DNA from 4 places in the Peribacillus sp. V2I11 genome. Region 3 is predicted to be linked to each of the others. Evidence: riboswitches for the same ligand, from Rfam matches in the RefSeq annotation. Region 3 holds a riboswitch; each other region holds the start of a gene.
What was found. A riboswitch is a leader RNA that binds a small molecule or an ion and turns the genes downstream of it on or off. The one in region 3 is predicted to bind thiamine pyrophosphate.
Positions count from the first base shown of each region.

Region 1: it holds a riboswitch for thiamine pyrophosphate, as region 3 does, so the genes downstream of both, QFZ73_RS18515 (ABC transporter substrate-binding protein) here and tenA (thiaminase II) in region 3, are expected to answer to the same signal.
Region 2: it holds a riboswitch for thiamine pyrophosphate, as region 3 does, so the genes downstream of both, thiC (phosphomethylpyrimidine synthase ThiC) here and tenA (thiaminase II) in region 3, are expected to answer to the same signal.
Region 4: it holds a riboswitch for thiamine pyrophosphate, as region 3 does, so the genes downstream of both, tenA (thiaminase II) here and tenA (thiaminase II) in region 3, are expected to answer to the same signal.

Region 1 is NZ_JAUSYW010000001.1:3,784,165-3,792,187, forward strand. It holds gene mbcS (acyl-CoA synthetase MbcS) at 1-392, shown strand, start outside; gene QFZ73_RS18500 (amidohydrolase) at 545-2,146, shown strand; gene rarD (EamA family transporter RarD) at 2,227-3,156, shown strand; gene QFZ73_RS18510 (protein-glutamine gamma-glutamyltransferase) at 3,248-4,075, opposite strand; TPP riboswitch at 4,378-4,487, shown strand; gene QFZ73_RS18515 (ABC transporter substrate-binding protein) at 4,623-5,627, shown strand; gene QFZ73_RS18520 (thiamine-binding protein) at 5,639-5,923, shown strand; partial or broken gene QFZ73_RS18525 (ABC transporter permease) at 5,920-6,703, shown strand; gene QFZ73_RS18530 (ABC transporter ATP-binding protein) at 6,687-7,430, shown strand; gene QFZ73_RS18535 (TatD family hydrolase) at 7,452-8,023, shown strand, end outside.
Region 2 is NZ_JAUSYW010000001.1:1,445,286-1,453,308, reverse strand. It holds gene QFZ73_RS07015 (histidine phosphatase family protein) at 1-267, shown strand, start outside; gene QFZ73_RS07010 (HAD family hydrolase) at 407-1,195, shown strand; TPP riboswitch at 1,311-1,425, shown strand; gene thiC (phosphomethylpyrimidine synthase ThiC) at 1,557-3,338, shown strand; gene QFZ73_RS07000 (hypothetical protein) at 3,361-3,531, shown strand; partial or broken gene QFZ73_RS06995 (DUF3231 family protein) at 3,623-4,130, opposite strand; gene QFZ73_RS06990 (hypothetical protein) at 4,214-4,357, opposite strand; gene QFZ73_RS06985 (spore coat protein) at 4,538-5,167, shown strand; gene QFZ73_RS06980 (carboxymuconolactone decarboxylase family protein) at 5,274-5,639, opposite strand; gene QFZ73_RS06975 (cytochrome c oxidase assembly protein) at 5,751-6,533, opposite strand; gene QFZ73_RS06970 (DUF2243 domain-containing protein) at 6,523-7,041, opposite strand; gene QFZ73_RS06965 (manganese catalase) at 7,343-8,023, shown strand, end outside.
Region 3 is NZ_JAUSYW010000001.1:5,427,568-5,435,590, reverse strand. It holds gene QFZ73_RS26480 (sigma-54 interaction domain-containing protein) at 1-436, shown strand, start outside; gene QFZ73_RS26475 (acyl-CoA dehydrogenase family protein) at 709-1,863, shown strand; gene menB (1,4-dihydroxy-2-naphthoyl-CoA synthase) at 2,031-2,831, shown strand; gene QFZ73_RS26465 (AMP-binding protein) at 2,850-4,487, shown strand; gene QFZ73_RS26460 (SDR family NAD(P)-dependent oxidoreductase) at 4,537-5,283, shown strand; TPP riboswitch at 5,423-5,551, shown strand; gene tenA (thiaminase II) at 5,689-6,372, shown strand; gene QFZ73_RS26450 (ECF transporter S component) at 6,387-6,971, shown strand; gene QFZ73_RS26445 (ABC transporter ATP-binding protein) at 6,984-8,023, shown strand, end outside.
Region 4 is NZ_JAUSYW010000001.1:897,436-905,458, forward strand. It holds gene QFZ73_RS04310 (GDSL-type esterase/lipase family protein) at 1-676, opposite strand, end outside; gene QFZ73_RS04315 (GNAT family N-acetyltransferase) at 895-1,401, shown strand; gene QFZ73_RS04320 (aspartyl-phosphate phosphatase Spo0E family protein) at 1,471-1,665, opposite strand; gene QFZ73_RS04325 (Fur-regulated basic protein FbpA) at 1,917-2,105, opposite strand; SAM riboswitch class I at 2,282-2,386, opposite strand; TPP riboswitch at 2,545-2,650, shown strand; gene tenA (thiaminase II) at 2,740-3,429, shown strand; gene thiW (energy coupling factor transporter S component ThiW) at 3,445-3,966, shown strand; gene thiD (bifunctional hydroxymethylpyrimidine kinase/phosphomethylpyrimidine kinase) at 3,935-4,741, shown strand; gene thiM (hydroxyethylthiazole kinase) at 4,738-5,553, shown strand; gene thiE (thiamine phosphate synthase) at 5,534-6,166, shown strand; gene QFZ73_RS04355 (MFS transporter) at 6,207-7,412, opposite strand; gene QFZ73_RS04360 (aldehyde dehydrogenase family protein) at 7,683-8,023, shown strand, end outside.

The DNA.
Region 1 (8,023 bases), 1.6 Mb from region 3:
TCACCGGGGATCAAGCGAAAAAGGATGAGGATGGTTATTTCTGGTTTGAGGGTCGTTCTGATGATATCATCATCAGCTCGGGATATACAATTGGACCGTTTGAAGTGGAAGATGCACTCGTTAAGCATCCATATGTTAAAGAGTGTGCCGTTATAGCAAGTCCTGATGAAATAAGGGGCAATGTGGTCAAGGCATATGTAGTCTTGATGGATGATATCGATCCGAACAGCCAAGACTTGATCAAGATGCTTCAATCGCACGTGAAAGAATTGACTGCCCCATATAAATATCCAAGGAAAATCGAATTTTTAGAAGAGCTGCCCAAAACGACATCGGGTAAAATCAAACGGGTGGATTTACGGAAAAGGGAAGAAGCACTCCTTAACAATTGATCGAAAGCATTGCCGTCAGCCCCCATGGCTGGCGTTTTTTTATTGACGGGGGCTTGGATAAAAGCATAAATATGGGAATTCGTGATATGAGATGGTACACTTACTGCATATCTGCACAGTAACAATCATTTAATAAGGAGTGTAAAGCCGGAATGGGAACGTTATGGTTCAATGGGTCGATTTATACGATGGTTAAAGAAAACGATCACGTGGAGGCAGTCTTCACTGAAAAGGGGGTAATTGTTGATACCGGCAGCCTGGACCATTTGAAAAATGAATATGCCGGCAATATTTCCAGGGAAATCGACCTAAAAGGACAAACGATGCTGCCAGGGTTAGTGGATAGTCACCTTCATTTGGTCGGGCATGGTGAAAGGCTGCTTCGTTTAGACCTCTCTTTGATGGATAGCAGGGAGTCCATCATGAAATCCTTGAAGGAAAAGTGCTCAAAGACCCCGGCTGGAAAGTGGATTGTTGCCGAAGGGTGGAATGAAAACGAATGGCCGAGTCCTGAATTGATATTACGGGATGAGCTTGACGCAATATCGAAAGAACATCCCATCGTATTGAAAAGGATCTGCCGTCATGCCTTGGTGGTCAATTCCCGTGCCCTTTTGGAAGCGGATATTAAAGAAGATATTAAAGAACCTTCAGGCGGGGTGATCTGCCGTTATCCTGACGGACGTTTAAATGGTTTATTTAAAGAAAGTCAGGCGCAGAACCTTATTTTAGACAGTCTTCCCGGCATTGATCAAGAGTATATCGAAAACGCGCTCGCAGAGGCCATAGAAGACGCATATAAGCTAGGTTTGACTGGCGGACATACTGAGGACCTCCATTATTACAATGGCTTCATGCCGACATATCAGGCGTTTAAATCGGTAATCGAGGACCGGGAAATGGCCTTTCGCGCCAATTTACTCGTCCATCACGAAGCGTTTGAAGAAATGCTGGCAGCAGGCGGCGGCTATCAGAAAGGTACGCGATATATCAAATTCGACAGCATGAAGATATTTACCGACGGCTCATTAGGCGGACGCACAGCCCTGTTGAGCGAGCCATATGTAGATCAAAAGAATACGAATGGAGTCGCGATATTCACTGAAAAAGAGCTTCAGGAATGGGTGAAAAAAGCAAGGGATGCCGGAATGCCGATTGCTGTCCATGCGATTGGCGATCTCGCTTTTGAATACGTCTTGAATGCAATTGAAGCCCTCCCCCCGAAAAAGGGACAGAGGGACCGGCTCATCCATGCGCAGATTGTCCGGCCGGAGCTGTTGAAGCGGGCGGCAAAGCTGCAGGTAATCTTTGATATCCAGCCGGGTTTCGTCCCGTCCGATTTTCCGTGGGTGGAAGAAAAGGTTCCAGCCAATCTATTGGAGTCCTCTTATGCCTGGAAAACCTATTTGAATTTGGGCATCATTTGTGCGGGCGGGTCGGATGCACCCATTGAGCCATTGAATCCAATTTTGGGCATTCATGCAGCTGTCACAAGGATGAAAATCAACAGTGAGGACCGTACCGTTTATGGTTTTGGTGAAAGGCTTTCCGTTTACGAGGCCTTTGCACTGTATACAAAAGGGAGTGCTGCAGCAATCGGCCAGGAAAAACGTCGCGGTGTGATCATTAAAGGGTACGATGCCGATTTTACCGTGTTTAATCTTGATGTCTTTGCTGCAGCGCCGGATGATCTCCTAAAAGCCGAGGCTGTCATGACGGTCATCGATGACAAAATCATGTATGATAAAAAATAACAGTTGCTAAAAAAGAAATGGACATACAAAATTGTTAGATGGAATTAGATAAAGGAATGTAAATGGAAAGAAGGAAGGTTATGAAAGTCGATCAACAAAAAGAAGGGGCGATCTATGCTGCCCTTTCTTACATGATGTGGGGAATCGTGCCGATTTACTGGAAGTTCCTTCAGGGAGTCGGTGCAACGGAAATTTTGGCTCAGAGGGTATTATGGTCTTTCGTGTTCATGCTGGTTTTATTGATGTTCATGAAAAAGTGGCAAGCGTTTCTTGATTATGTCAAAAACATAATGGGAAACCCCAAACTCTGTGTGGCATTACTAACGGCGTCACTGCTTGTTACAGCTAATTGGGGAGTGTTCATCTGGGCCGTTAACTCAGGACGGATCCTCGACACGAGCCTTGGATATTATATCAATCCGCTAGTCAGTGTACTATTGGGAGTGATAGTCTTAAAAGAAAAATTGAGCGGGGCCCAAATCATTTCATTCCTGCTTGCAGGAACCGGAGTCTTGATCCTTGGCATTCATTTCGGCACGATTCCGTGGATCTCTCTTGTTTTGGCCATGACCTTTGGATTATACGGTCTGGCAAAAAAAATGATCAAGGCCGAGTCGGCGATCGGGCTGACGCTCGAAACGATGATGGTAACGCCTCTGGCCCTGGGTTACCTGATATACTTGATGAACCGATCGGAAATGCAATTCTTTACAGAGGGAAGCACAAGCTTGCTATTGGTGGGCGGCGGGATTGTCACGGCGTTGCCGCTTTTATATTTTGCAAAAGGGGCGGAGAAGATCCCGTTATCGATGCTTGGCATTTTTCAGTATATCGCTCCGACCTTATCTTTATTGATCGGGGTATTCGTCTATCATGAAAGTTTTACCAAAGCACATCTTTTAGCCTTTTTGTTCATATGGTCAGCCTTGGCTGTTTATACACTATCCATAACGAAATGGGGTCAGGCAAGTGCCCGCAGGTTCAAAGGCAAAGGGAATATTGGTGCGTGAATAATAAAAAGATGCTTGGGAGATCCTCCCAAGCATTTTTTTATTCCGGTATTTAATAAAACGGTTTTACGGCATAGGGGAAATGCCAGGGTCATGAAAGGTAAATCTTCGGTCCTATTTCAGAAACAATACAATTGGAAAGGCTGACAGGACTGTGATCGGGCTTTGCACGGGGGATATTTATTTGGAATTGTCTATAGAAGGAACTATCCAGGAAAATGATATGATCTGTCAGGAATGCCGATATGGTGGCGTTCGGCATTCTATTGCTATTTAATTCATCGATGATTCCCTGTGAACTGGTAATCCCGATTCCATGGCCATAAAAGAGGTTTCTCCCTAATAATATGGCATTTTCACCTTGCCATTCAGGAGTTGCCTCGTCGTGATCAGGGTTTTTGAAGTAAACGCAATCACCTGGTAAATAATCCCTTCCTTGATGAATAATGAGAGCCATATTCTGTGGAGGGCGAAAGTCATATAAAAATAGGTCTGAAAAAAGATGGTCGAAATTCCTAGGGCCGATCAAATCCAAAATGGCCTTTAAAAAAGTGACGACTATCGCTGTCCCGCATTCGAAAGCATAAAGCCTTCCATTTATGAAAATGTCAACGAGTGCTGCATGAGGGAGAATCCCTGGCTGAAGTGTAAAGGTGCCACCCTTGGAAAGGCGCCAATATTGATTATTGCATTCCGATTCCTCAAGTGTGGAAAATTCTGCATCACTTTTGTCCAACGCAAAAGCTGCCTCAATGACTCGGTTCCTCAGTTGTATCTCGAAATTGAAATCTCCAAAGTTCCGGTATTCAAAAACGTTAGAATCTTCCGCCAGCAATTGAAGAATTTCAAGCGATTTAGTAGATGCTATACCTGGTTGGATTTGACTGACATCTAACCATTTGTGATTAATCTTTATCATGATCATATCCACCTTTTGCTTATGAAATTAAGGGTTTATAAAACCAGTAAACAGAAATGTCTACAGGTAATGCTCATTATATGAATACCAGCAAAGAAATGACTATTTGGAACGTGTCAGCCAAGAATGATTGGAAATGAAAAGCGGCAGAATTATTTTGCTTTCAATGATTTTTCGTTCAAAAGATGTTTTGCTAGATATCCTAAAGTGCAAGGAATACCTTTCCAATTAGTGAGAAGAAGCAAATTAGTATTCCTTTTTCCCTATGAATTGATATAATGAGAGAGAAATGTTCATATGTGCGAGAAATGTAGGGGGGCCAGTACTGCTGGCTGAGATTGCATCCTTTAGATGCTGACTCTTTGAACCTGATCTGGATGATGCCAGCGGAGGGAACATATTATTACTGACTTTCTGTTTTGTATGTTAACGTCCGAATTCATCTTCGGGCGTTTTTTGCTTTTTTATCCAGTATTTGAATAGAACCTGGAGTCCCCATTATGGTTCCGGCATATGGATCTTATATGATGTGTAGGAGGATAAAAACTTGAATAAATTCTTACCACTGTTAACTTCATTGTTCCTTTTGGCTGGATGCGGTGCAGGCGGAACTAATGAAAAAGAAGAAGCATCCAAAAATGAAGGAAATGAAGAATTAAAAAAGGTATCGGTCGTGCTCGATTGGACACCGAATACAAACCATACAGGATTGTATGTAGCCAAGGAAAAAGGTTATTTTAAAGAACAAGGTCTTGATGTGGAAATTATCATGCCGGGTGAAGCTGGAGCTGATAAGCTTGTCGCTTCAGGGAAATCTGAATTTGGCGTGAGTTACCAGGAGGGCATTACGCAGGCCCGCGTGCAAGGCGTGCCAATTGTTTCGGTAGCTGCCGTCATCCAGCATAATACCTCTGGATTCGCTTCCCCTGAGGCAAAGAACATTAAAACTCCAAAGGATTTTGAAGGGAAAACGTATGGTGGCTGGGGGTCTCCAGTTGAAAAGGCCATTATAGATTCACTCATGAAAAAAGAGAATGCGGATGTAAATAAAGTGGACATAGTCAATACAGGAGACACGGATTTTTTCACTTCGGTTAAAAGGGATATAGATTTTGCCTGGATTTATTATGGATGGACAGGCATTGAGGCCGAGTTGCGAAATGAAAAGCTTAATATGGTTTACTTAACCGAATACTCTGATAAGCTTGATTACTATACGCCTGTTTTGACAACAAATGAAAAGATGATAAAAGAGGATCCCGAGACTGTTAAAGCATTCGTTCATGCAGCATCGAAAGGGTACCAGTTTGCGATTAAGAATCCTGATGATGCAGCAGACATGTTAATTAAGTCTGCACCGGATCTTGATGCAAAACTAGTGAAGAAAAGCCAGGAGTGGCTTGCAGCCAAGTATCAGGATGATGCTCCGCGATGGGGTGAACAAAAGCTTGAAATCTGGAAGGATTACAGTGATTGGATGACTGAAAATAAGCTTCTTGAAGGTGATTTCGATCCTGAAAAGGCATTTACCAATGAATTTTTACCAAAATAGGAGGAAATACAATGGCCAATTCATTAATTAGTATCCAAATTATTCCTAAAGGGGAAAATGTCATCCCCATGGTGGATGAAGCAATCAAGATCATTGAAGAATCAGGTGTCAAGTATGAGGTTCACCCGCTTGAAACGACAATGGAGGGTGAGCTTTCCGAACTTTTTGCCGTGATAGAAAAAATGAATGTAAGAATGATTGAAATTGGATCACCGAATGTCATTTCCCAAGTGAAAATATTATATCAGCCAAGCGGGATTACGATGGATACGTTAACGGAGAAATATCGGGCATGATCGGAAGGGGAATTTGGAAGAAGGGGGCTCCCTTCTTTCTTTTATTATTGTTGCTGATAGTATGGGAGTCAGTGACAGTCTTATTGAAAGTTGAAGAATGGCTGCTTCCCGCTCCATCGGCCATTTTCATTGAAGGAATGGAGTCGTACCGCAATCTTTACGGACAACTTATATCCACTACCGGGCTTGCGTTGTCGGGTTTTTTTTATTGGAAGCTGCATCGGCTTATTAATCGCGGCAATCCTACACCTATTTCCAGGTGTGAAGGACGCGGTTTATCCTCTGCTCATACTATCACAAAATATACCTATCATAGTTTTGGCGCCGCTTTTGGTGATCTGGTTTGGCTTTGGCATGCTGCCTAAGTTAATAGTGATTTCGCTTGTATGTTTTTTTCCGGTAGCGGTTGCATCATTGGACGGTTTTCGCCAGACACCATACGAACTTAAGCATTATTTCAAGATGATGGGAGCGGGAAAAAACCAGTTATTTTGGAAGCTGGAACTTCCTCACTCGATCCCGCTCATTTTCTCCGGCCTGAAAATTTCGGCCACCTATAGTGTAATGGGTGCGGTTATTTCGGAATGGCTTGGGGCAAAATCGGGGATTGGTGTTTATATGACCCTCGCTTCCTCTGCGTTCAGGACAGATCGGGTGTTTGTTGCCATTTTCATCATTATGGGAATGAGTCTGATCTTTTTTGGAATCATCACCTTCCTGGAGAAATACTTAGTTTCTTGGAAGAGAAAGGAGGGCGAAAAGGATGAAACTGGAAATTGATGACGTCTCTTATTCTTTCGATGGTAAACAGAATATATTGGAGAATATGAATTTCCATGTGGATGATGGGGAATTTGTCACGATCCTTGGGCCATCGGGCAGCGGTAAAAGTACATTGTTCCACTTAATTGGCGGCATTTTGAAGCCGGAACATGGCATCATTTCATTGGATGGTAAAAAGATAAATGGCTTAAAGGGCCATATCAGCTATATGCCCCAGCAGCCTTCCCTTTTACCTTGGAGATCGGTATTGGAAAATGTTTTACTTGGAAGTGAACTTGCTGGGATCAGAGATAAAGAAAAGGCAAAAGCCCTTTTGATGAAAGCTGGATTAGAAGAGTACGAGAAAGCATATCCGCATGAATTATCCGGAGGCATGAAGCAAAGGGCAGCATTCATTCGGAGTATCTTAAGTCCACAGGACTTGATGTGCCTGGACGAACCCTTTTCTGCCTTGGATGAACTGACAAGATTGCAAATGCAAAAATGGCTGTTGTCGGTTTGGGAAGAAAATCGGAGGTCGGTGCTTTTTGTTACTCATAGCATAGATGAAGCGGTTTTCCTATCAGATAGAATTTATGTGTTATCAGCAAAACCGGCTGCTGTCATCAAAGAAGTGGAAGTTCCATTTCCAAGGCCAAGAAGAGAAGAACAGCTTCTCAGTGATGAATTTTTTCATATGAAGAGAGAATTATATACAGCACTAAAGCCAACTTTTTCTACTTAAGGGAGGCGATTAAACTTGAGAATGATCGACAGCCATATCCATTTGGATCGGTATGATGAAAGTAAACGGAAGCAGATCCTGACAGACATGGAAAAGGTTCATATGGAATCCTTGCTGACTGTTTCCATGAATTTGGCTTCTTCGATTAACAATTATCAGCTTTCACTCAAGGATTCACGAATTAAGCCTGCCTTTGGCTTTCATCCAGAGCAGTCCCTTCCGAGTGATGAAGTAGTGAACGAATTATTGAACTGGATGCGGGAACATCATCAAGATATGGTTGCCGTAGGTGAAGTTGGGCTGCCCTATTACTTAAGGCAGGAAAATCCCGATATTGATAACTCAGCGTATATAGTGATACTGGAGAGGTTCCTGGCCCTAGCCAAAGAGGTTGAAAAGCCGGTTATCCTTCATGCCGTCCATGACGATGCACCTATCGTTTGCGACCTTTTGGATAAGCATCAAATCACAAAGGCACACTTTCATTGGTTTAAAGGCGATATCCGGACAGTCGAAAGAATGGCCGAAAAGGGCTACAGCATTTCGATTACACCTGATGTTTGTTATGAAAGGGAAATACAGGAATTAGTTTC
Region 2 (8,023 bases), 4.0 Mb from region 3:
AGGGTAAAACTGCCGTTCATCCTTTGGGCCATCTGGATTCGCAGCTGCTCGGTGTTCAACAAGCAGACAAGGGCGGAAATCAAGATTGCAGAGCGAAGGATCAATAAAGTATTGGATGAAGTCTTTGCAAAGGGGGAAAGGGATGTCCTGATCGTAAGTCATGCCGCCCTCATGGTATATATCAGGAAGGAGCTGATCCGACGGGGGTTCACAGGTCCGAAATTCAAGATTGCCAGTAATGGAAAGCTTTATGTATTTGAAAAATGATGAGGGGGGAATATAGGGTTTCCCACCAGAAAGAGTAAGACATTTTCCGAATAGTTATTCTTTTTTTATCGGTTGTGGTTTATTATTGTAATAGCGTAATTTTTACGAATTCAATAATGGGGAAAGAGGGGTGGACAATTTGCTGAAAGCAGTTTTTTTTGATTTAGATGATACATTACTATGGGATCAGAAAAGTGTAAAAGAGGCTTTTGTGGCCACATGCGAAGTGGCTAAGGAGAAATATGATCTGAATGTCGAAGAGTTTGAAGAAGCGGTGCGAAAGGAAGCGCGCGAGCTTTATTCCTCTTATGATACATATGCATTCACTCAAATGATCGGAATCAACCCATTTGAGGGACTATGGGGGAATTTTCAGGATGATCATGATGAATTCCGGAAGATGGCCGGGATTGCACCGGCTTATCGGAAAGAAGCGTGGACGAGAGGTTTAAAGGCATTAGGGGTCGATGACCCGGAATTTGGGCTTGAACTGGCAGAACGTTTTCCTGCCGAGAGACGCAAAAAGCCATTTATCTATGAAGAATCATTCCGTGTTCTGGATGAATTAAAAGGGAAGTACAAATTGCTATTGCTTACGAACGGATCTCCTGAACTGCAAAATACCAAACTTGAAATTACTCCTGAACTGGTTCCTTATTTCGACCAAATCGTGATTTCAGGCGCATTTGGACGAGGTAAACCAGATGCCTCCATTTTTGAGCATGCTTTGGAAATCATGGAGCTTGATAAGGATGAAGTATTGATGGTCGGCGATAATTTAATGACCGACATCCTTGGAGCATCACGTGTAGGCATAAAGTCGGTCTGGATAAATCGCCATGATAAGGAACGGAATGAAGTGCTTCCAACCTATGAAATCAAGCATTTAGAGGAGCTTTTCCCCATCCTTGAGAGCCTGGGGAGTTAATTGGAGATACTCTCCAAATAACAAATTTTGGAGAGTTGTAAACGGAATATTAGGTCTTTAAAAGTATTTACAGAATGAAAAGGGTGATATATAGTTACCCTGTAATCAATTAAATTATTCAGACTAGGGGTGTCCAATAAAAGTTGGGCTGAGAGGGAAGCGCTAAAGCTTCTTAACCCTCAGGACCTGATCTGGTTCATACCAGCGTGGGGAAGTTAGAATCTACTAAATAATGACATTTCATTTGGTCATTTTTGTAGTCATACTAACGTCAGCCGGGTCTTAAATATGAGATCTGGCTTTTTCGTGCGAAATGGATTGGATTTTGTCCTTTTTAAATAACTTAAAAAGGAGAAATGAAATCATGAGTAATTCAGTAAATGACATGAACGTTTCAATTATGTCCAGTTTTGCCGGGAGTAAAAAAGTGTATGTTGAGGGATCTAGACCTGATATTAAAGTACCTATGCGTGAAATTAAGCTAAGTCCGACTACAGGGGCATTCGGGGAAGAGGATAATCCGCCTTTACGGGTATATGACACAAGCGGTTTTTATACGGATTCAGAATATCCCATTGATATTCATAAAGGTCTTGCCCCGATTAGACGCAGTTGGGTTCTGGAACGGGAAGATGTTGAAGAGTATGAAGGCCGTGAAATAAAGCCCGAAGATAACGGGTATAAAAAAGTGGAAACACAATCCAACGCCGAAGTTTTTCCGGGATTGAAAAGAAAACCATTGCGTGCAGTGAAAGGGCAAAACGTAACCCAGCTCCATTATGCCCGTAAAGGTATCATCACTCCGGAAATGGAGTTCATTTCGATCAGGGAAAATGTGTCCCCTGAGTTCGTTAGAGAAGAGGTAGCTAGCGGGCGTGCGATCATTCCGGCAAATATTAACCATCCTGAAAGTGAGCCCATGATCATCGGACGTAATTTTCATGTGAAAATAAATGCAAATATTGGAAATTCGGCTGTTAGTTCATCGATCGAAGCTGAAGTGGAGAAAATGACTTGGGCTACACGATGGGGTGCAGACAATATAATGGATCTTTCCACCGGAAAGAATATTCACACGACCCGGGAATGGATTATAAGGAATTCACCTGTGCCAGTTGGGACGGTTCCGATATATCAAGCATTGGAAAAAGTGAATGGAGTCGCGGAAGATTTAAATTGGGAAGTTTTCCGGGATACATTAATCGAGCAGGCTGAGCAAGGTGTCGATTACTTCACCATACACGCTGGTGTGCTTTTGCGATACATCCCCATGACAGCAAAGCGAGTTACGGGAATTGTTTCCCGGGGGGGCTCCATCATGGCACAATGGTGCTTGGCCCACCACCAAGAAAGTTTTCTCTACACTCACTTTGAAGAGATTTGTGAAATCATGAAGGCGTATGATGTCTCTTTCTCATTAGGTGACGGCCTCCGTCCTGGATCCATTGCAGATGCAAACGATGAGGCACAATTTGCTGAATTGGAAACACTAGGGGAACTGACGAAGATAGCTTGGAAGCACGATGTTCAAGTCATGGTGGAGGGACCCGGTCACGTACCGATGCATTTGATTAAAGAAAATATGGATAAGCAGCTGGAAGTCTGTCAAGAAGCTCCATTCTATACCTTGGGACCATTGACAACGGATATAGCTCCTGGATACGATCATATCACTTCTGCGATTGGTGCTGCCATGATTGGATGGTTTGGAACTGCCATGCTTTGTTATGTGACACCGAAAGAGCATTTGGGACTTCCGAATAAAGAGGATGTTAGAGTAGGGGTCATTACTTATAAAATTGCGGCCCACGCAGCTGACCTTGCTAAAGGCCATCCGCAAGCAAGAAAACGGGATGATGCACTTTCGAAGGCTAGATTCGAATTTCGTTGGAGAGATCAATTCAATCTTTCCCTCGATCCTGAAAGGGCGGTCGAATATCACGATGAAACACTTCCGGCTGAAGGTGCCAAAACAGCCCATTTCTGTTCAATGTGCGGACCAAAATTCTGCAGTATGAGAATCTCTCAGGACATCCGTGATTTGGCGAAGGAAAAGGGTCTGGGTTTTGAGTCGGTGATCGATGAAGGGCTTAAAGAAAAAGCGAATGAATTTAGGAAAACGGACGGGGAAATCTATCAATAATTCCGACGAGAGGGAGAATTCGATGAATCGGGTAATCCAGATAAAAGTTGAAATGAAACAGTTGGAGACTCAATTGGAACAGCTGAAAAGGGAGCTGAACATTTTTCGGGAGAATTGTAATCATGAATTTGTAAAAAATGATTATAGTCAACAATGCACAAAGTGCTACTTAATCGAAAGTCTGCATTGGTAATGATTCCTTAATCGTCCTTTCATTATCGGAATTAATCCCTTAATCATGTTGGACATATCACAAAGTCAACATGGTTAAGGGAGATTTCATTTTACAAACTTGTTTTATTAACATGAAGAGGAGGAGGGACAAGCCATCCTTTTTCCTTATTCAATCTTAGGAAGTCAGCACCCAATGCCGCTTTTTTTGTATGGAATTGTGCGAACATCTGTGCAATATCTTCGCGGATGCATTGACCCATGATCTGGCTACAAGCAACTAATCCTGCATTAATATCGATTGATACTGAAGCAGAGATTTCAGGATCTTGAAGTCGTGCCCCAACGGGAATATCCTCTAAATTAGCTTTAGGCCTTTCAGGTGGTGATGGAGGCAGTCCTACGCTATTTTCTTTTAATAATAATTCAATTTGGTCATTTTCCTGTTTCCCTTGATTGATCACTTCTACAAGTAATTTATGCAGGTCTTTATCTCCTGTATGATTAAGCATAGTTTGATGACAGGCAATCAAACCTTTTGTTGTTGTCAGAAATGCCCATTCCAAATACCTCTCCGTAATGCATAGGTTCTTCTTTCGGATTTCCGCTTAAGATTCCCATAGCCATCCTCCTTGAATTTCACTAATTTAACGCATAAGTTACCCATTATTAATCCATGTATACATGAAAATGTTAGAGGGATTTTAGCCTTTTATGCCTTGTAGCCATTCTTGATAACATTCATCGCAGAGAATTTCATTCCTATCCGTGTCAGTGACTTGAAACGTTACGACATGGATTTTTTTTTCTTCCGTGTCATCAGTACAATAGAAGCATTTATGTGCCATTAGAAATCCTCCCATTCAATAAAGTGTTTATATTAGTTTAAAACGTCACGGTTTTTTTATACAGAAAACATGATGTAGGCAGCTTATTGGTCTTCTTGGAAGAGTTTAGATTGAATAATCCTGTTGGGTTTTAACATACTAAACTTGTTCGCATTACTGATAAAATGAGGAGGAAATACGATGCAAAACCAATATCAACAAGGTCAAGTACACCAGAACATGCAAACGGGTGCTATTCCCCCACAAATGAATCACGGTGGTCACGAAGTATTCGATGTACATGAAGTGTTATCGGGAACGATTGATACACTAAACACTTATATGCTTTTGCGTCAGCATGTAAAGGATCAGGAATTGCGGGACATTCTGGATCGTCAAAATCAGTTCATCCAAGATGAATATAATATTACATTGGAGTGCTTCCAAACGGGCCAGGATCCTTCTAAACCGACCCAGAGCTACAAAATGAACCAAGGTAACGATTTTATATATGGATTGACACCAACGCAGCCAAAGAAACCTTTGCAATCCGTTTCGGAAATTACGGATGAATGCATTTCAGCCATGATGCTCGGAGCTGTCAAGTCTGCTGCATCCATGAAAGCGATGGCAGCGCTTGAAATAACAAATCCGGTAGTACGCCGTGTATTTGCGGATTCCGTTCCGAACTGCATTGAAATGGCATATGAGATTTCGTTATATCAAAACAAACATCATTACTACCAAGTTCCACAGCTTGCACAGCAGGATATGCAGCAAATGATGAATTCGTATGCACCCGCACAAGGAAATAACAACATCAGACATTAAAAGCACCCATTGAATGACAAGGCTTTTTGGCCATGAATGCTAAATGGATTTCTTTGTCAAGAACATAAAGAAGGGGTAGGACTAAAACTGTCCTATCCCTTCTTTTTTACTGTTTCATCTGATTTATTTCCTGAATGCATTCCTGGACGAGGGTAACAGCCTGACTCATGGTTGCTCCTCCGCCAAATGCCGCGGTCACACCAATGGCTTCAAGAATTTCTTGTTCGGAACAGCCTTGATCAAGACATCCTTTTGTATGATAGATAATACAGTATTCATCTTGTGAATATAAGCTTATTCCTAGTGCGATTAGCTGTTTTTCTTTCTTGGATAATTGACCTTCTTTAAAGCACTCTTCCGTAAACGAATTGAATTTCTCCGCGAGATCAGGCATTTTATGCGTAAAGGCACCGATTCCAGCTTTATAATCACGAAGAGCATTTTCAGTAGAATTGTTAGCTTCAAATTCCATTTTCCATTCAGCTCCATCCAAAATTTTTTCATCAAAAATTAGTATGAGCTAAATGTTGGACGATTAAACAGAAACACAGGAGTTACCGAAGTGATCATGTAACTGTTCCTGCTACAAGGCAAGTGATCCCTTAGGACGGGTGACTTTGAACCATTGATGGCAAAGGATGCAGATAAGTGCAACGTCAATGGCATCACCGGCATAGTACATTAACATTCCGCCATTTTCCGCTTGTTCCTTGGTGACACCGCTTGGCGGATGGGCAAAAATATATTTAGAAAGGATATCATGGCCCGCCAGTGAAATTGTAAATATGATAGCTCTAAACATGAAGTTGAACCTGTGGGGCGCAGGGTCCATATAAATCATCGAGGCAGTGAATAGATAGCCCGCCAAGAACATGTGAAAATGCACTAATGCATGTAGAAGGGCATTATGATGCATCAACCCATATAACCCAGTCGTATAAAGAATCCAAAGCCCCCCAATATTAAGCACGGAGGCAGTGATAGGATTGCTTAAAATGCGCAGCGGCCAACTTTTCAACACCTGTGAAAGGCGTCTTGCTGATGGCACATCAAGTGTTCGCAGTGCAAGAGTAATAGGTGCAGCAAGCACGAGTAAGATGGGTGCAATCATTCCAAGCAGTAAATGATCGACCATATGCGCCGTGAAGTCCATATGCGCGCGATTGGCTATGGGGCCAGTAATTGCTGAGGCTGCACAGATGGTGCCAAGAATCCAAAAGAACGTACGGTATAAGGGCCATTTTTTATAGCGGCGGCTCGAAAGTACGACAGCTCCGATATAAATCACTATAACAAGCGCGAATAAAATCAATAAAATCGGTTCAAAACCAGCACCATTATCATGAATATGTCCATTACTGTGCATTACGGGCGTCTTCTTTCATTTTAAGTAAGCTGAGCCTTGTTTGAATGACGAGGGTAATGCCAACCAAGATCATGATTGTGGCTGCAATGTTCCAAATCAAGTCGTATGGAAGAATGTCGACATTGTAACGGATTTGATGGAGACGCATGAGCTTGTGCTGGATGATCCCGTCATATAACTGAAATGAACCTGCCCCGAGTAAAACTCCTCCTATCCACCTTTTCAGCCATAATCCCTTTCGACGACGAAGGTCAGCAAACATGAACAAAGACCCGACCGTTGCAAACCAGCTTAGGGCATGAAATAAACCATCCGAGACAAGCCCGATATTGGATGTGGACTTGTCATAGAAATGGTGCCAATGTAATAGTTGATGAAAGATGGCCTCATCGATGAATGCGACCAATCCGATCCCAAATAGAAAACCGGACCATAGATTACGAGCGGAATAAGTATAACGTAATTCTGAAATAGATTGATCTTTTTGATTTCGGGGCTTGAAACCCATTTTCCATCCTCCTTTTAGGTTTCTTCGATATGGATCATTTTCCCATATATGGTTCTACTTTACCCTGTATTGTAAAGTTATAGACAGGTAAATGGACCTTTTATAAATCTTTTTTATCGAGCCATTCATAGCCCTAAGAGAATACTTGGCTATTAAGTTCAGTGATCATTGTCAACCACGTGTAAATTATTTCTAATTATTGTTCATTATAACTGGATTCATGTTTCAAGCATGGACAGGCGGGTAATAAAAAACCGTAGATCATATAAAAAAACAACCTAAAATAGAAGGAGGAGTCTATATGTTTCGTCATCAAAAAGAATTGCAATTTGAAGTTAAGGTAGATCGACCAGATCCGATGCTTGCCCGTCAAATTCAGGAAGTGTTAGGCGGACAGTTTGGGGAAATGACTGTCATGATGCAATATCTTTTTCAGGGTTTCAACTGCCAAGGAGAAGAAAAATACAAGGATATGCTGATGGATATTGGTACAGAGGAAATTGGACATGTAGAAATGCTTTGTTCGCTCATAAGTCAATTACTTGATGGCGCTTCTCCGGAAGATCAGGCTGAAGCCGCAAAGGATCCTGCTATGGCAGCGATCATGGGTGGAATCAATCCCCAGCATTTGCTCGTAAGCGGACTTGGCGGACTGCCAACCAACTCGAATGGGGTACCTTGGAACGGATCTTATATTGTAGCGAGCGGGAATTTATTAGCTGACATGCGGTCGAATCTGCATGCCGAAAGCCAAGGACGCCTTCAAGTTGCACGTTTATATCATATGACCAAAGATGAAGGGGTCCGTGCTACGTTCCGTAAAATGTTAGCCCGTGATCGTTACCACCAATATCAATGGATGGCGGCCATTGCAGAACTTGAAGAGAAAAATGGCGTTGTCGTTCCCGCGTCATTCCCACCGGAAGCGGAAATGGAATCTCAACCGGAAGCGTACGAATTCTGGAACTTGTCAGAAGGTAAT
Region 3 (8,023 bases):
GAAAATTCCTTCCTTAAGGGAGCGGCACGAAGATATTCTTCCTCTGGCATATCATTTCGTCGAGTATTTCAATAACAAGTTAGGGTCCAATGTAAAAGAAATTGATCCTAAACTCCAAGAATGGCTTATCCAATATGATTGGCCTGGTAACATCCGTGAAATCAAAGCGATAATAGAACGCGGAATGAATATCGTAGATGGAGTGACTCTAACTCTGGATTCTATATATTTTACACCTAATTTCATATTGGAGGTTCCCTCAGCTTTGGATAATACTATGTCCGGTACGTTGGATGAAGTTGTAGGTAATGCTGAAAAATCAGCCATTCAACGAGCATTAAAAGATTCGGAAGGGGATCGTTCTTTAGCAGCTCAAAAGCTGAAAATTCATGTTGCCAGTTTATATAGGAAAATTGCCAAATATAAATTGAAATAGTAGTAGCACCCAATGAAATGTAAACAGGGCAACCATTAGGGCACACTTATGAAGTGTGTATTTTTTTTTGTGAAGTTTCGCAAATTTGATTTGCAGAATTGCGAAATAATGCAAACTTGCAAAGCTTAAGTAAACTATAGCCAAATTTGTAGCGAATTCAAGTTGGCACACAACTTGCAATAATAGTTTGTCATATAAGAGATTTCATGTTTCTTAGAATGTCCAAAATATAGGTATCGGATAATTTAGTAATTAAACAAGGAGGTAATGATATGCTGAATTTTTCTTTTACGGAAGAGCAAGATTATTTTCGTAAAATATTGAAAGAATTTGCTAAGGAAGAGTTGCTTCCACATTATACAAAATGGGATCGGGAAGAGATTACTCCAAAACATTTGTGGGAAAAACTGGGGGATCTTGGCGTGAATGGTCTTCGGATTCCAGTGGAATATGGCGGAAGCGGTGCAGACTGTGTGACAACGGGGATAGCTGCTGAGGAGATAGGTCGCGGTGATTTCAATCTTACTTACGCGGTGATGTTGAATGCATTAATCGGTGAAATTATCAATAATCACGCTAGCGAGGAACTGAAAAAGGAGTGGCTTCCCAAAATTTCAAGTGGTGAAAAAATTGTTGGCATTGCGATTACGGAGCCATCCGCCGGTACGGATGCAGGCGGAATTAAAACAACAGCTGTTCATAAAGGAAATAAGTATGTGCTTAATGGAGAAAAGTCTGGAATTAGTGTAGCTATGTGTGGGGATGCCTTTGTTTTATTTGCAAAGACGGAACCTGAATGGGGAAATCGAGGGATAAGTGCCTTCATGGTTCCTGCCGATATTCCAGGAGTTGAATGCAGAGGGTACACAGACATGGGGAATATCCCCATTGGAAGAGGTTCGATATATTTAACCGATGTCGAGGTTCCGGAAGAGTATATGATCGGTCTTCAAAATAAAGGTTTTTCCCAAGTGATGAATGGGTTTGATTTAAGTCGGCTGTTAATAGGGCTGCAATGTGTTGGCACCGCTTCACAAAGTATCGATGAAACCATCGAACATGTGAAAATCAGACATTCATTTGGTAAACCGTTGGCGACATATCAAGGGGTCTCCTTCCCCATTGTGACTCACTATACCCAATTAGAACTGGTGAAGTGGCAAGCCTATCGAGGACTCTGGCTTCGTGACCAAGGGTTGAATCATAGTAAAGAATCGGCTTCTGTTAAGTGGCTAGGTCCCAAATATAGTGTAGAAGCCATCCATGAATGTTTACTGTTGAATGGTCATTATGCTTATACAAAGGAAATGCCTCTTGAGCAACGCTTGCGTGACGTGATTGGGTTGGAAATTGGTGATGGCACTGCACAAGCCAATATGATGGTCATTGCAAAGGACATAATAGGAAAGGAGTTCCGTTCTCATTAATCCAATGGATTAATAATGTTACATTCAGTTGAAACCGAATCGATTACAGAAATGGAAAGCACATAAAGTCGTATTGGGTACCGAATAAGTTCGTAAGGAACAGAGGATTGTTGTGATACAAGGCAAATCATCGTTAATAGACTAGGACAATGAAGGGAATGAAAACGATGGAATTAACAGATGTAATCTATGAAAAAAATGTTGGAATTGCAAAGATAACAATGAACAGACCTAAAGTATACAATGCCTTTCGTGCCAGAACCATTCAGGAATTAATTTGGGCTTTCCGGGACGCTTGGGATGATAATCGTGTTGGTGTAGTGATTCTGACTGGAGCAGGTGAGAGGGCATTTTGTGTAGGTGGAGATCAAAAAGAAAAGGGGGAAGAAGGAGGATATAATCATTCGGGTGGTTTAGGTGGTGGAATGGGACTGGAAATCGAAACGCTGCACCAAACGATCCGCAACATTCCTAAGCCGGTCATTGCAGCGGTTAATGGGTTTGCCATCGGAGGCGGGCATGTCCTTCATGTCATTTGTGACCTAACAATTGCATCTGACACGGCAAAATTTGGCCAGAGCGGGCCAAAGGTCGGTAGTTATGATGCAGGTTTTGGTTCAGCTTATTTAGCACGAATTGTCGGAGAAAAGAAAGCAAGGGAAATCTGGTATTTGTGTGAACAATATTCTGCACAAGAAGCAAAAGAAATGGGACTTGTGAACAAAATCGTTGCCCCAGAACAACTGCACGAGGCAGCAGAAGAATGGGCAAGAAAAATCCTTGATAAGAGTCCTACTGCGCTAAAAATGCTCAAATATGCCTTTAATGCAGATAGTGCCAACATTCAAGGGATTTCACAACTTTCGATGGGCAGTTTAGCGATGTTTTACAATACACAAGAATCGGAAGAAGGAAAAAATGCCTTCCTGGAAAAGAGGCCTGTAGATTTTAAAAAATTCAGAGGTTGATGAGGGGGATGGAAACTGGTGAAATTGGAGACGATTTTGAATCAGGAATATGTGGGGAAATATCAAGGCGTGTGGCCAAACCGAACGATCTTGGATTATTTGAATGATGCTATAGTAAAGCATCCAGATAAGATAGCGATTATAGATAAAAAAAGTAGTTTTACTTACAAGCAGCTGGGTAAGTTGGTCGATCGAATCGCATTGGGTCTCTTGCATATAGGATTGGGTAAGGGGGATGTTGTCTCTTTTCAACTGCCTAACTGGAATGAGTTTATAATCTTACACTATGCTGTTACAAGAATCGGTGCCATTAGCAATCCCTTGATACCGATTTATCGAGATAGGGAAATTGGCTATATGGTTGGGATGGCAGAATCTAAAATGATTGTTGTACCAGATTATTTCCGTGGGTTTTATTACCCTGACATGATTGAGAGACTAAGCCATCAATGGCCATCAATGAAACATATATATGTGATTGGGGACAATGCGCCGAATGGGATGAAACTGTTCTCCTCCTTATTTGAGGAACCTTGGGAAGACCGGATGGATTCATCCATTTTGGATGAAATCACACATGACCCAAATGATGTGACTGAAATTATCTTTACCTCCGGAACCACAGGAAGTCCAAAAGGAGTTATGCATACACATAATACTCTTTGTATATCAACGGATTATTGGATTGACCGCTTACATTTAACACCCGATGACGTTCTTTTCATGGCGTCAACGTTCGCTCATCAAACAGGTTTTGGTTATGGAGTTAGGCTTCCTACACATATTGGAGGTACGGGAGTCTATCAAGACATTTGGAATCCCAGAGAGTTTATTGAATGGGTTGAGAAGGAAAAGATAACGTTTACGGCGGGAGCCACTCCTTTTCTGCAAGATACGGTTCAAATGGAAGGGATAGAAAGGTATGACCTCAATTCGCTACGAGTCTTCGTAGCTTTAGGTGCCCCGATCCCCAGGCATTTAGTAAAGGAAGCCGTGAAAAAAGTACCGTTCAAGATATTGTCAGGATGGGGGCAAACGGAAGATGGCTTGGTAACCTTGACGAGACTTGAAGATCCAGAAGAAAAACTGACGAATACCGACGGAATTCCGTTTCCGGGAATGGAGCTAAAGGTAGTGGATTTTAAAGGGGAGATCTGTGCCCCGAATATAGAAGGCTCTTTATTAGTAAGGGGTCCGGCTCTTTTTGTCGGCTATTTTAAACGGATCGATGATACTTTAGTAGAGTATAATGACGGATGGTTCATTACCGGTGATCGAGGATTCATTGATGAAGACGGATATATCCGGATTTCTGGAAGAAACAAAGACATAATCATACGTGGCGGTGAAAATATTCCAGTCGCTTATGTAGAAAATGTATTGTATGAACACCCGGATATTTCTAGCGCTCAGGTTATTGCGGTACCAGATTCCCGTCTTCAGGAAAAAGCCTGTGCATGTATCAGCATGAAAACGGGGAAGAGCCCGATAACGATGGATTCCATGCAGGAATTTCTCTCGGAAAAGGGTTTGGCCAAACAATATTGGCCTGAATTTCTTGAGATAATGGATGACTTTCCTCGAACGGCTAGCGGGAAAATCCAGAAATTCCGGCTCCGGGAAATGATAAATGAAAAGATAATCGACAATATTTAAGCAGTTTATAATCCATATTGACTAAATGGTGAAAGTGGAGGGGAATATGATGAATAAAAGAATGGCATTTATCACAGGTGCCGGAAGTGGAATTGGCAGAGAGATTGCAAAAAAATTGGCTTCTCGTAATTTTAACATCATCGTGGCTGATATTAATCTTAAAAATGCAGAGGAAACGGTTTCTATAATCGAAAAGTCGGGTTTTGAAGCCAGAGCGGTCCATTGTGATGTAACGAAATTAGAAAGTGTTAAAAAAGCCGTTGAAGAATCAGTGAAGCATTTTCATAGAATAGATATATTGGTTAATAATGCAGGGTGGGATAAGGTGGAACCATTTTTAAAAAGTAATCCCAGCACTTGGAAAAGGATTATCGATATTAATTTACTTGGGCAGATCCATACTTGCAAGGAAATTTTACCTCTTATGATTGAAAACGGTTACGGAAAGGTAGTAAATATTGCATCCGATGCAGCTAGAGTCGGATCAAGTGGAGAGGCAGTTTATTCGGCTGCTAAGGGAGGGGTGATTGCCTTCACAAAAACGATAGCAAGAGAAATGGCACGTCACAAACTCAACATCAATTGTATTGCGCCAGGTCCTGCTGATACGCCCCTATTTCAAGAAATAGGCTCTTATAATGAAGGTATAGCAGGAGCCTTGGAAAAAGCGATTCCATTCCGCCGGCTAGCACAACCAGAGGATATTGCCAGTGCTGTTGCCTATTTCGTTTCGGAAGATGCAGGGTATATTACGGGGCAAACTCTTTCCGTAAATGGTGGATTAACAATGGTTTAAGCGATCATGGTAAGGTGGTAATGCAAGATTGAAAGGTTAGTAACCATAACCATAAATCATGAAAACTTTTTCTAATACGTTTGACAATTGGATTAATCGTGTTAATATAAAGGCAAATGAAATGAATTTAATATACAATTTGTACCACTAGGGGTGCTTTATAGGTAAAAGTTGATTTTACCGGAGAAGCTGAGATTAAAGTATGACTTTAAGACCCTTAGAACCTGATCTGGTTTATACCAGCGTAGGGAAGTGGGGGTCTGGAACAATACGTTTCTGTATTATTTCAAGTACAACCACTTTCTTTACGTTAAAGAAAGTGGTTTTTTGTTTGCAAAAAAAGAGGTGTTAAAAGGTTTTTATCCCGTATCATCCTTTAAAAAATACAATTTGGAGGTAATGGACATGAAGTTTTCAGAGGAAATTCGTCAGGAAGTCGATCACATTTGGGAAGCTAGTTTTAATCACCCGTTTGTTGCAGGGATAGGAGATGGCACTTTGCCATTGGAGTGTTTTCGTTTTTATGTCATGCAAGATGCCTATTATTTATCTCATTTTGCTAGAGTTCAAGCTTTAGGAGCAGTCAAAGCTACAGATTTACATACAACAAGCAGGCTTGCCGGCCACGCACAAGGAACATATGAAGCGGAGTTGAAGCTTCATGAGAATTTTTCTGAGAGATTAGGCATCACAAAAGAAGAAAGGGAAAATTTTAAACCTGCCCCGACTGCTTATGCTTATACTTCCCATATGTACCGTGCGGCTTATTCTGGACATTTAGGGGATGTTATTGCAGCTATCTTGCCGTGTTACTGGCTGTATTATGAAATAGGTGAAAAGCTGCAAGGGTGCTTACCCGAAGAGCCGATTTATCAAGAATGGATAGCGGCTTACGGAGGAGAGTGGTTCCGCACTTTGGTGGAAGAACAAATTGCGAGGCTTGATGAGATTGCTGAAAAAGTAACAGACGAGGATAAGGAGAGAATGAAAGAGCATTTCATCCTTAGCAGCCAATATGAATACTCATTTTGGGAAATGGCTTATCGTTTAGAGACATGGCCTGTGCATAAGGAAACACTAGAAGTATAAAGGAGAATGAAACAATGAAAAAAGGATTGAAATTAACCGATATATTAGTCACGATCGTGATTGCGGTAGCATTTGGAATCGTTTATATCCTTTGGGGTTCGATTTATTATTCCGTTAAACCATTAGGATTACATCTGGATCAACTTATTTATGGAATGTGGTTTATAGCTGGCCCCGTCGCCTTTTTAATTTTACGGAAACCGGGTGTGGCACTTTTGGCAGAGATAGCTGCAGCTTCCGGAGAATTCTTTCTAGGTTCACCATGGGGGCTGACCGTACTGTTATATGGGGTGGTCCAAGGTTTGTTCGCGGAACTGGTGTTCATGGCGTTCAAATATAAAAAATTCAATATGTCGGTAGCCGTTTTAGCTGCGATTGCTTCCTGCCTGGCATCAATCATCATGGATTTTGCTTATGGGGAAATAGGTGCTCTCTCTCTTTGGAATTTATCGTTATTCATGATAGCCAGGTTTGTGGGTTCCATATTCTTTGCAGGTGTGACTGCCTATTATTTAGTTAAAGTACTGGAAGCAACAGGAGTAACTAATCTTGTTCGTCCGGTTTCAAGTAAAGATTATGCAGAACTGGATCAAAAGTAGAGGTTGAGGGCCATGGAACGAATCGTTTCTGTTGAGAAGTTAAGAATGAAATTTCCCGGTGATGAATCTTTGATATTCAAGGACCTATCCATATCGTTTGATAAAGGAGAAAAAGTGCTATTGTTGGGACCATCAGGATGTGGTAAGTCCACTCTTTTGCAAGTGTTAAGCGGATTGATTCCGAATTCCTTCGAAGTCCCGATGAAAGCGGAGGAATTGAAATGCCCTTCATCATGGGGATATGTTTTTCAAGACCCTGATAGTCAGTTTTGCATGCCATTTGCCGATGAGGAAATTGCCTTCGTCCTTGAGAATCTTTCCGTCCCTAAAGAAGAAATGGAAGAGAAGATCCAAAATCATATCCGTAATGTAGGATTGAACCTAGGCCATACAAGTATAGAAACATTATCAGGCGGGATGAAACAGCGTCTGGCAATCGCTTCAGTATTAGCCCTTGAACCAGAAGTGCTATTTTTAGATGAACCAACCGCCATGCTTGATCCGGAAGGGACAAAAGAAATCTGGGACTTGTTGAAGGAAGTCGGACGAGACAAAACGGTTATTATCGTCGAGCATAAAATTGACCATGTTTTAGAATTCATCGAACGAATCGTTCTTTTTAACGGTGAAGGTCAAATCATAGCTGATGGTCCAAGAGACACCATTCTTTCACTATATAAAAATGAAATGAAAGAACATGGAATTTGGTTCCCTGGTGTTTGGGATGAATATATACATGAGAATGCACCCATTCGGGAACTCCAATTTACAGATGGTTTACCCCTTATGGATGTGCAAGGATTTAGAGGTTTTCGGAATAAAGAGGAAAAAATCAAGGTTGAAGAGCTGAAGGTCCATTCAGGGGAATGGATTGTAATCAGGGGAGAAAATGGCGCGGGGAAGAGTACTCTTTTGCATGCACTGATGCAGTTCATAAAAACGAATGGTAAGTATGAATTAATGGGGACCCCCATTAAAGGCGTGAAAAATCCAATTTCGGATCATATGACGTTTGTCTTTCAAAATCCTGAGTTTCAGTTCGTTGCAAATAC
Region 4 (8,023 bases), 4.5 Mb from region 3:
CCCGATTCGCAATGAGCTGATACCCTTTTTCATTCGGATGTAACTTATCACTGAAATACTCTGTTTTCTTTTTATCTTCAAAAAGATCATTCGTAGGAATGAATAACATCCTTTTATCTTTATCCGCTATTCCCTTTATTGACTGGTTATAATTGCGAATGTGCTTTTCAAGTTTTTGATTACCTTTAATTGGGTTATATAGTCCCACTACCAGAATATCAGCTTTACCGTTTGCCTCCAACAGTGTTGATGTAATCATATTCAGATGGCTGATATACTCCCGTTTACCCTCATTGATTTTTCGGACACTTATTTTCTCCAAGTCCCCTCCGTTACTATTGATCAAGTCATTCGTTCCAATATAAACGATGAAAGTATCGGCTTCATCAAGTTTCGTTTTAATGCGGTAATCATCAAGCTGTTTCATCACCCCATCCGTTTCCTGGCCTTTTATTCCGTAATTCCAAAAACTCACTTTTTGTTCCGATTCCGGATTATTCAATTCATCCTCCAGGCCTTCTATATATCCTTCACCGTCCTTATCCCCTTTTCCATAGGTTAACGAATCTCCAAAAGCCATCACCCTTTGCACATCTTCCGACTCCGAGGCCTGAAATTCATATGCAGCAAAACATATAACTAGTACAGCAATCAATAACCCTGCCAATTTTTTCATTTAGTTCCCCTCTTGTCTTTTTACTAGAAGTATTTAATCTTACATACCCAAAAAATCCGCAGTCTTAACATACAAAAAAGAATTGTCAGATAAAGAGTAAGGAGTGTATGATAATATAAAACTTTCAATGGATTGGGTGTCATTCACCGTCCCTTAACAAAAAACGGGATAACCCTTCATTCTCGTGATTGAATAAATGATAGTTAGGAGTTTAAATCATGGAAGAGCACATAGAGTTTAGAGTGGCAGAACTATCTGATCTACCCAGAATTGTTGAAATATATAATTCGACAATTGCTTCAAGAATGGTCACGGCAGATACGGAACCTGTATCCGTCCAATCGAGGGTTAAATGGTTTGAGGAACATCATTCGGAAAGCCGACCGCTATATATCATTACTATAGAAGGGAATACTGCAGGATGGATGAGCTTTCAATCCTTCTATGGCCGACCGGCATATAATTCCACTGCCGAAATCAGCATTTATATTGATGATTATTTCCGGGGAAAAGGAATCGGACAAATTTCGATTCAAAAGGCAATTGAAATGAGTCCAAAATTAGGTGTTAAGACTCTATTGGGTTTCATTTTCGCCCACAATACACCAAGCCTTAAGCTTTTTTCCAAATTCGGGTTTGAAGAATGGGCTCATTTACCCCAGGTTGCCGAGCTGGATGGCATTGAGCGGGATTTGATCATTCTTGGTAAACGTGTCGATATTTAAAATAATTCTTTAGAGCTATTGCCTTGAGCAGTAGCTTTTTTTAGATTAATCGAGGTCAAATTGACTAATTTAAAAATACCTATATGCTTTCTGGAGGGAAAAATATTCAGAATCTCTTTTACTTGTTAACGCATTTAATAGCGTATCCAATTCTTGACTGGCTTGAACAGTCAGCAGACTTGTTAAGCCGTAAATCGCGGCCAATTTGAGCATCTCTTGTCTCTTCTCTTCTACTTTTTCTATAGTTACCTTGCGGCAAAGCATTATAGCACCCCCCATTTATTCAATATTTTTACACTTTCATCATAATGAAACTACTAGTTAAAATCAACTATTTTCCAGAAATTAAATGTGTTATTTTATAGGGTAAATGTGACAAAACACCTATTTATTCTTATATTATGTATATTTTGTGTCACTTTCTATTAAACGCAAAAAAAGCACCCACTAGTGTAGACTGCGAATGCTTACATCATATCCCTAATACAAGAACCCAAAATATAGTCCATCGCTTACTATGTCATCCATTCAGAAGGTGACTCGTTATTATGTCTATTTATAACAATTTTATATTCATCTTCAAGTACTTTTAATGGGGCATCATAAAGGTGCCTTTCATCAGAGGTTTTGTATACTCCATTGGCCAATAACTCTTCAATAAGCATTGCCTTCCTCTGTTCAATCCTCTTAAATAATTCTGCCATGTAAATGGCTCCTTTCCTAGTCATCCTTGAGCCAGCTTCTAGTTAGCTAAACTTTATCAACTTGTTTGATTTTCACCAAATTATATATACCTTTTCTATTATGTCACTAAACGTTATTTCCCAAAAATAAAAGCCCCTTCTAATTCAAGAAGAGGCTGACAGTGTCCGTACGGCTCTTCTTATCTCCCAAGCATATGCTTGTTGGATTTAGCACAGTTCCCATAACGGGTCCGCTGCCGAGGTTTCTTTGGGCCAAGTCCCTCCACCTCTCTGGATAAGAATTCGATATATAAATGATGTAGACATGATTTTATCTTAATAATCATCAAAAGTCAATTACCTGGTTCTCCCTTTTTTCCTGGACACAAAGTGATCTCTCTTTCAATTACCGGTTGCATTTTCTTGTCTTTCTGATATGATGTCAGTAATTACATACAATTCACACCACTAGGGGAGTTTTTTTTTAAGACTGAGATGGAATTAGTTCCGGACCCTTTGAACCTGAACCGGCTTATACCGGCGGAGGGAAGTGGATGATATCGTCCATTTACAGGCTATATCCATCTACCCCGTTCCGTATTCAGGAACGGGGTTTTTTATTAACAAGGGGATCCATTCTAAAGGAGGATGAACAATGGAGAATATTAAATTAGAAACATTCAGTGATAGACTACATGCGCGGGCAAAAGAGATTTGGAAAAGGAACCATTCTCATCCCTTTGTCCAGGCAATTGGAAACGGCACGCTTCCTGAAGAGAAATTTGCCTATTACCTGAAGCAGGACTATATCTATCTCATGGATTATTCCAAGCTCTTTGCTTTAGGTGTCATCAAAGCTCATGACATCGAAACCATGGCAAAGTTTGCAAGTATTTTAAATGAAACCCTTCAAGTGGAAATGGATATTCATCGGCATTATGCTTCCGAATTCGGAATCAGTTCCAAGGAATTGGAAGATACAGAGCCCACTCCAACCACTCTAGCCTATACAGGTTACATGCTAAATGCAGCTCAGCATGGGACCTTGGCAGATTTGATCGCCTGTCTCCTGCCCTGCGCTTGGGATTATTATGAAATCGGTTTGCTATTAAAAGAACAAAATGGAGCAGCGTTGGAAAACAATCGCTATGCAGATTGGATAAGGTCCTATTCATCTCCTGAATTCGGGGAAGCACACAAGTGGCTGATCGCTTTGTTGGAAGAGTTGACGGAAGGCATGCCAGAAAAGGAGCTTCTTAGATTAGAAAAGCACTTTTTGGTTACTTCCCGATATGAATATTTATTCTGGGATATGGTTCAAAATGAGCAGGATTGGCCGCTGTAGGATGTTGACATGATGATGAATCCTATCAAGAAACTGACGTTGACTGCCATGATCACGGCTATAACGACGCTGACCAGTTCATTTATTTTCATCCCAACAGGATTTGCAAAGGTCTTTCCTATTCAGCATTTGGCAAATGTCCTGACGGCCGTCCTATTGGGGCCTGCTTATGCTGTGACACAAGCTTTTTTAGTTTCCATCATTAGAAACATGTCTGGTACCGGTTCAATTTTCGCCTTTCCCGGCAGCATGATCGGGGCACTTTTAGCTGCCATCCTTTATCGAAAAACACAAAGCTTAAAATTCGCTTGTTTTGGGGAAGTGATTGGGACCGGCATTCTCGGTTCCCTAGCCTGTTATCCACTTGCCATCCTCCTATTGGGAGAAAAAGCTGCTCTTTTTGGTTTTTTACCGGCTTTTATGCTCAGTTCATTCGCAGGTGCGATTTTAGCTTTCATATTACTTAAAATACTTCTAAAAAATAATTATATGAAGGGGTTTTTTTATGAAAACAGCATTAACCATCGCAGGCTCTGATTCAGGGGGCGGTGCTGGAATACAAGCGGATTTAAAAACATTTTCTGCACATGGGGTCTTTGGGATGTCTGCCATCACAGCCGTAACCGCACAAAATACAATGGAAGTCCGTTCAGTACAGCCAATTGAAACAGCTATCATATCAGATCAAATTGCTGCTATCTTTGAAGATATTCCGGTCGATGCAGTAAAAATAGGCATGCTTGGATCAAAAGAAATAGTGGAAACTGTCGCTGCGTCCCTTAAAACCTTCATGCCTGCCATCGTTATCCTTGACCCTGTCATGATTTCCAAAAGCGGCCACCATTTGCTCGACGAAAAAGCTGTCTCTGCCTTAAAAATGGATTTGCTTCCGCTAGCAACACTTGTAACCCCAAATGTACCGGAAGCGGAAGTACTTACTGGCTTGTCGATTCGGACGGAACAAGATTTCTACAGGGCATGCATTTCGATACAAGAAATGGGTCCCAAAGCCGTTTTACTTAAAGGAGGCCATGCAACAGGAAATCCAAATGATCTTTTTTATGACGGGACTGACTTCCAATGGATCAAGGGAGAGCGTATTCATACAAAAAACACTCATGGTACGGGCTGTACCCTATCATCCGCCATTACATCAAACCTGGCAAATGGACTGCCATTGCAGGTATCGATCGAACAGGCCAAGACCTATATTTCTGAAGCGATACGAAATAGCTTTTCAATTGGTAAAGGTCATGGACCTGTCCATCATTTTCATGCATTTTCAAAAAAAGAACGGAGTGACTTAAAATGAAGGTTTCTGCAGCCGATTTATTCGTGAAAGTAAAAGAAAGAAAACCACTCGTTCACCAAATCACCAACTTTGTTACAGTCAACGACTGTGCAAATGCCACCCTTGCCATCGGTGGTTCACCAGTAATGACATCGAGCCCAAGAGAAGTGGCGGATATGGTCAAATTAGCAGATGCATTGGTACTGAATTTCGGTACGATCGATGATAAAGCCTTGGAAGCAATGAAGATTGCCGGTAAGAAGGCAAATGCCCTGGATATCCCGGTCATTTTGGACCCGGTGGGAGTTGGTGCCACCTCCTATCGTACAGAGCAGGTCAAAGATCTCCTAAGTAAGGTTACTTTCCAAATCATTCGCGGAAATGCGAGTGAGATCCTTTCATTGATGGGTGGGGATACCGTTACACGCGGGGTGGATTCGGGGGAATCTGCGATTAGCAATGCAGAGCTGGCTGCACGAGCGGCAAATAAATTGAATAGTATCGTCGTGGTCAGCGGAGCTAAGGATGCGGTCAGCGATGGAAAACATACGTCCATCATCGACAATGGGAACCACCTATTAACTAATGTTACAGGTACCGGTTGCATGTCCACTGCTCTTATCGGTACTTTTTCCGGAGTCACTGACGATTTCTATTCTGCGGCAATTGCCGGTATCTCAACCATGAGCATTTCAGGGGAACTAGCTGCTGCAAACCTTCAAAAAGATGAAGGAACAGGAACGTTTCGTGTGCGATTAATCGATGCAATATCAAGAATGGATAAGGAAATCTGGATGCATGAGGTGAAAATAAATGAAGAAGTCCCAAATTGATTTAAGCCTGTATTTAGTTACGGAAGAGTCCATAGCATTGGAAAAATTGACCAAAATCATTGTAGAATCTGTTTCAGGAGGAGTCTCGATCGTACAACTTAGAGAGAAAAATAATTCCTCACTCTCCTTTTATAAAAAAGCTTCTGCATTAAAACAGTTATTGAACGAGCTGTCCATTCCCCTTATCATCAATGACCGGGTGGATATAGCACTTGCGGTTGCAGCGGACGGAATTCATATTGGGCAAGATGACCTTCCACTGCCCGTCGTCAAACAAATGGTTCCTGAAGATATGATTATCGGTGTATCTGTCTCCACTCTTGAAGAAGCTCTTGAAGCCGAACGAAATGGAGCAGACTATATCGGAGTCGGTTCCGTTTTCCCTACCAAGACCAAACAAGATGCAACTCATATGGCAATTGGGGATCTGGAGGAAATTTGCCGAAGCGTATCAATTCCCGCCGTAGCCATCGGGGGTATCACTGCCGATAACATTTCCGCTCTTTCTAATAGCGGGCTATCCGGTACCGCAGTCGTATCGGCCATCATGAATGCAGATAGTCCGAAGACTGCCTCCGAATCCCTTTTAAAAATAATAAAAGACTTTAAATAAACAAAAGGAAGGGGACTGAATACAGTCCCCTTCCTTTTGTTTATTTCAAAACGGTATTCTTTGTTTCCTTCCCAAAAGCTACGGCAACTGCCCCCACTAGAATAGCAATTGTAAATAGGGTGAAAATCGATGAAATCGGGGTGTCTGCGGCAACTAAATACCCTACAAGCAACGGTCCCAGGACACCGCCAATCCTCCCGATCCCTGCAGCTAACCCAGCACCTGTACCACGGACTGCAGTTGGATACTGCTCAGGTGTATACGCATAAAGTGCACCCCATGCCCCTAGGTTGAAGAAAGATAGGAACATCCCGGAAACTATCAGCAGTGCTAACCCCTCTGCCGAGCCAAAGAAAAAGGCACTGACGGCCGTTCCAATTAAGTATGTGATCAAAACGAATTTACGTCCCATCTTCTCTATCAGCCATGCAGCTGAAAAATAGCCCGGAAGCTGCGCAAGCGTCATGATCAAAACATATTCAAAGCTTTGAATCATGCTGAAGCCTTTTAGGACCATCACACTTGGCAGCCATAAAAACATCCCATAATAAGAAAAGACCACGCAAAACCATAGAATCCACAATACAAGGGTCTGACGGGAGTATTCCTTTTTCCAGACACTTTTCATATTGCTTAATACAGATGGTCTCTGCTTCTTTTCAAGTTCCGTATACTTCGGTGAATCCGGCAGTTTCAAGCGCAGATACAGCGCATATAAAGCTGGAACTGCGCTCAATAACAATGCAACCCGCCATCCATAAGCCGGAATGATGAAATAGGATATGAGTGCTGCCAAAATCCAGCCAACCGCCCAAAAACTTTCAAGAAGGACGACGACCCTTCCCCTTTTACTCGCTTCAACACTTTCAGAGACCAATGTCGATGCAACCGGAAGTTCTCCTCCAAGTCCCATTCCAATCAAAAATCGCAGTATCAAGAACAAGCTGAGTGTACTGACTGCTGCAGACAGGCCACTTGCAATTGAAAACAATAATAATGTAATGATAAAGACATTCTTTCGTCCTACCCTGTCGGCCATCGCACCAAAGAAAACGGCTCCAACAGCCATTCCTATTGAGTTTATGCTCCCAATCCAGCCAACCTGCTCACTGGTTAAGTTCCATTCCTGTTTTAATGCAACAATGATGAAAGAAAGCATACCGACATCAAGTGCATCGAACATCCATCCAAGACCCGCAACACCAAGTAACTTACGCTGCGATATCATTTTCGCATTTTTTCCCATATATTCCTCCTGAAGAACTTTAGACCTTCTTGTTATTTTATCCTTATTCATTTTAACTATTAACTTTCATTTTCGCTATAGTAATTACACATGTCATGACAAAAAATACCTCATTTTTAAAATGATGAAGAAATCTTGGTTATTCTGTCGAATGATATAGATTGAATATTCCCTTTTTTTCATTTATCATAAAAATTGGCATAAATCATAGCGTTAACAATAAGTCATCATGTTTTGCCCAAGATAATCATTTAATTCAGGAGGGTAATTATGACAAATCTAACGTTAGAAGTAAGTGGAAAGCTGCAAAAATTTTTAACAGGACCAAAAAAGCTCTATATTAATGGTCAGTTTGTAGAAAGTGCTTCAAAAAAAACCTTCTCCACTCCTAATCCTGCTACAGGACAAAAACTTGCCGATGTTTATGAAGCTGATAAAGAAGATATCGACTTAGCCGTCAAAGCTGCACGCAAAGCATTCGATGAGGGGCCTTGGTCAAGAATGAGCGCAGCTGCACGCAGTAGGCTTATGTATAAACTTGCCGATTTAATGGAAGAAAATAAAACGGAACTTGCTCAATTGGAAACGTTGGATAATGGTAAACCAATCAG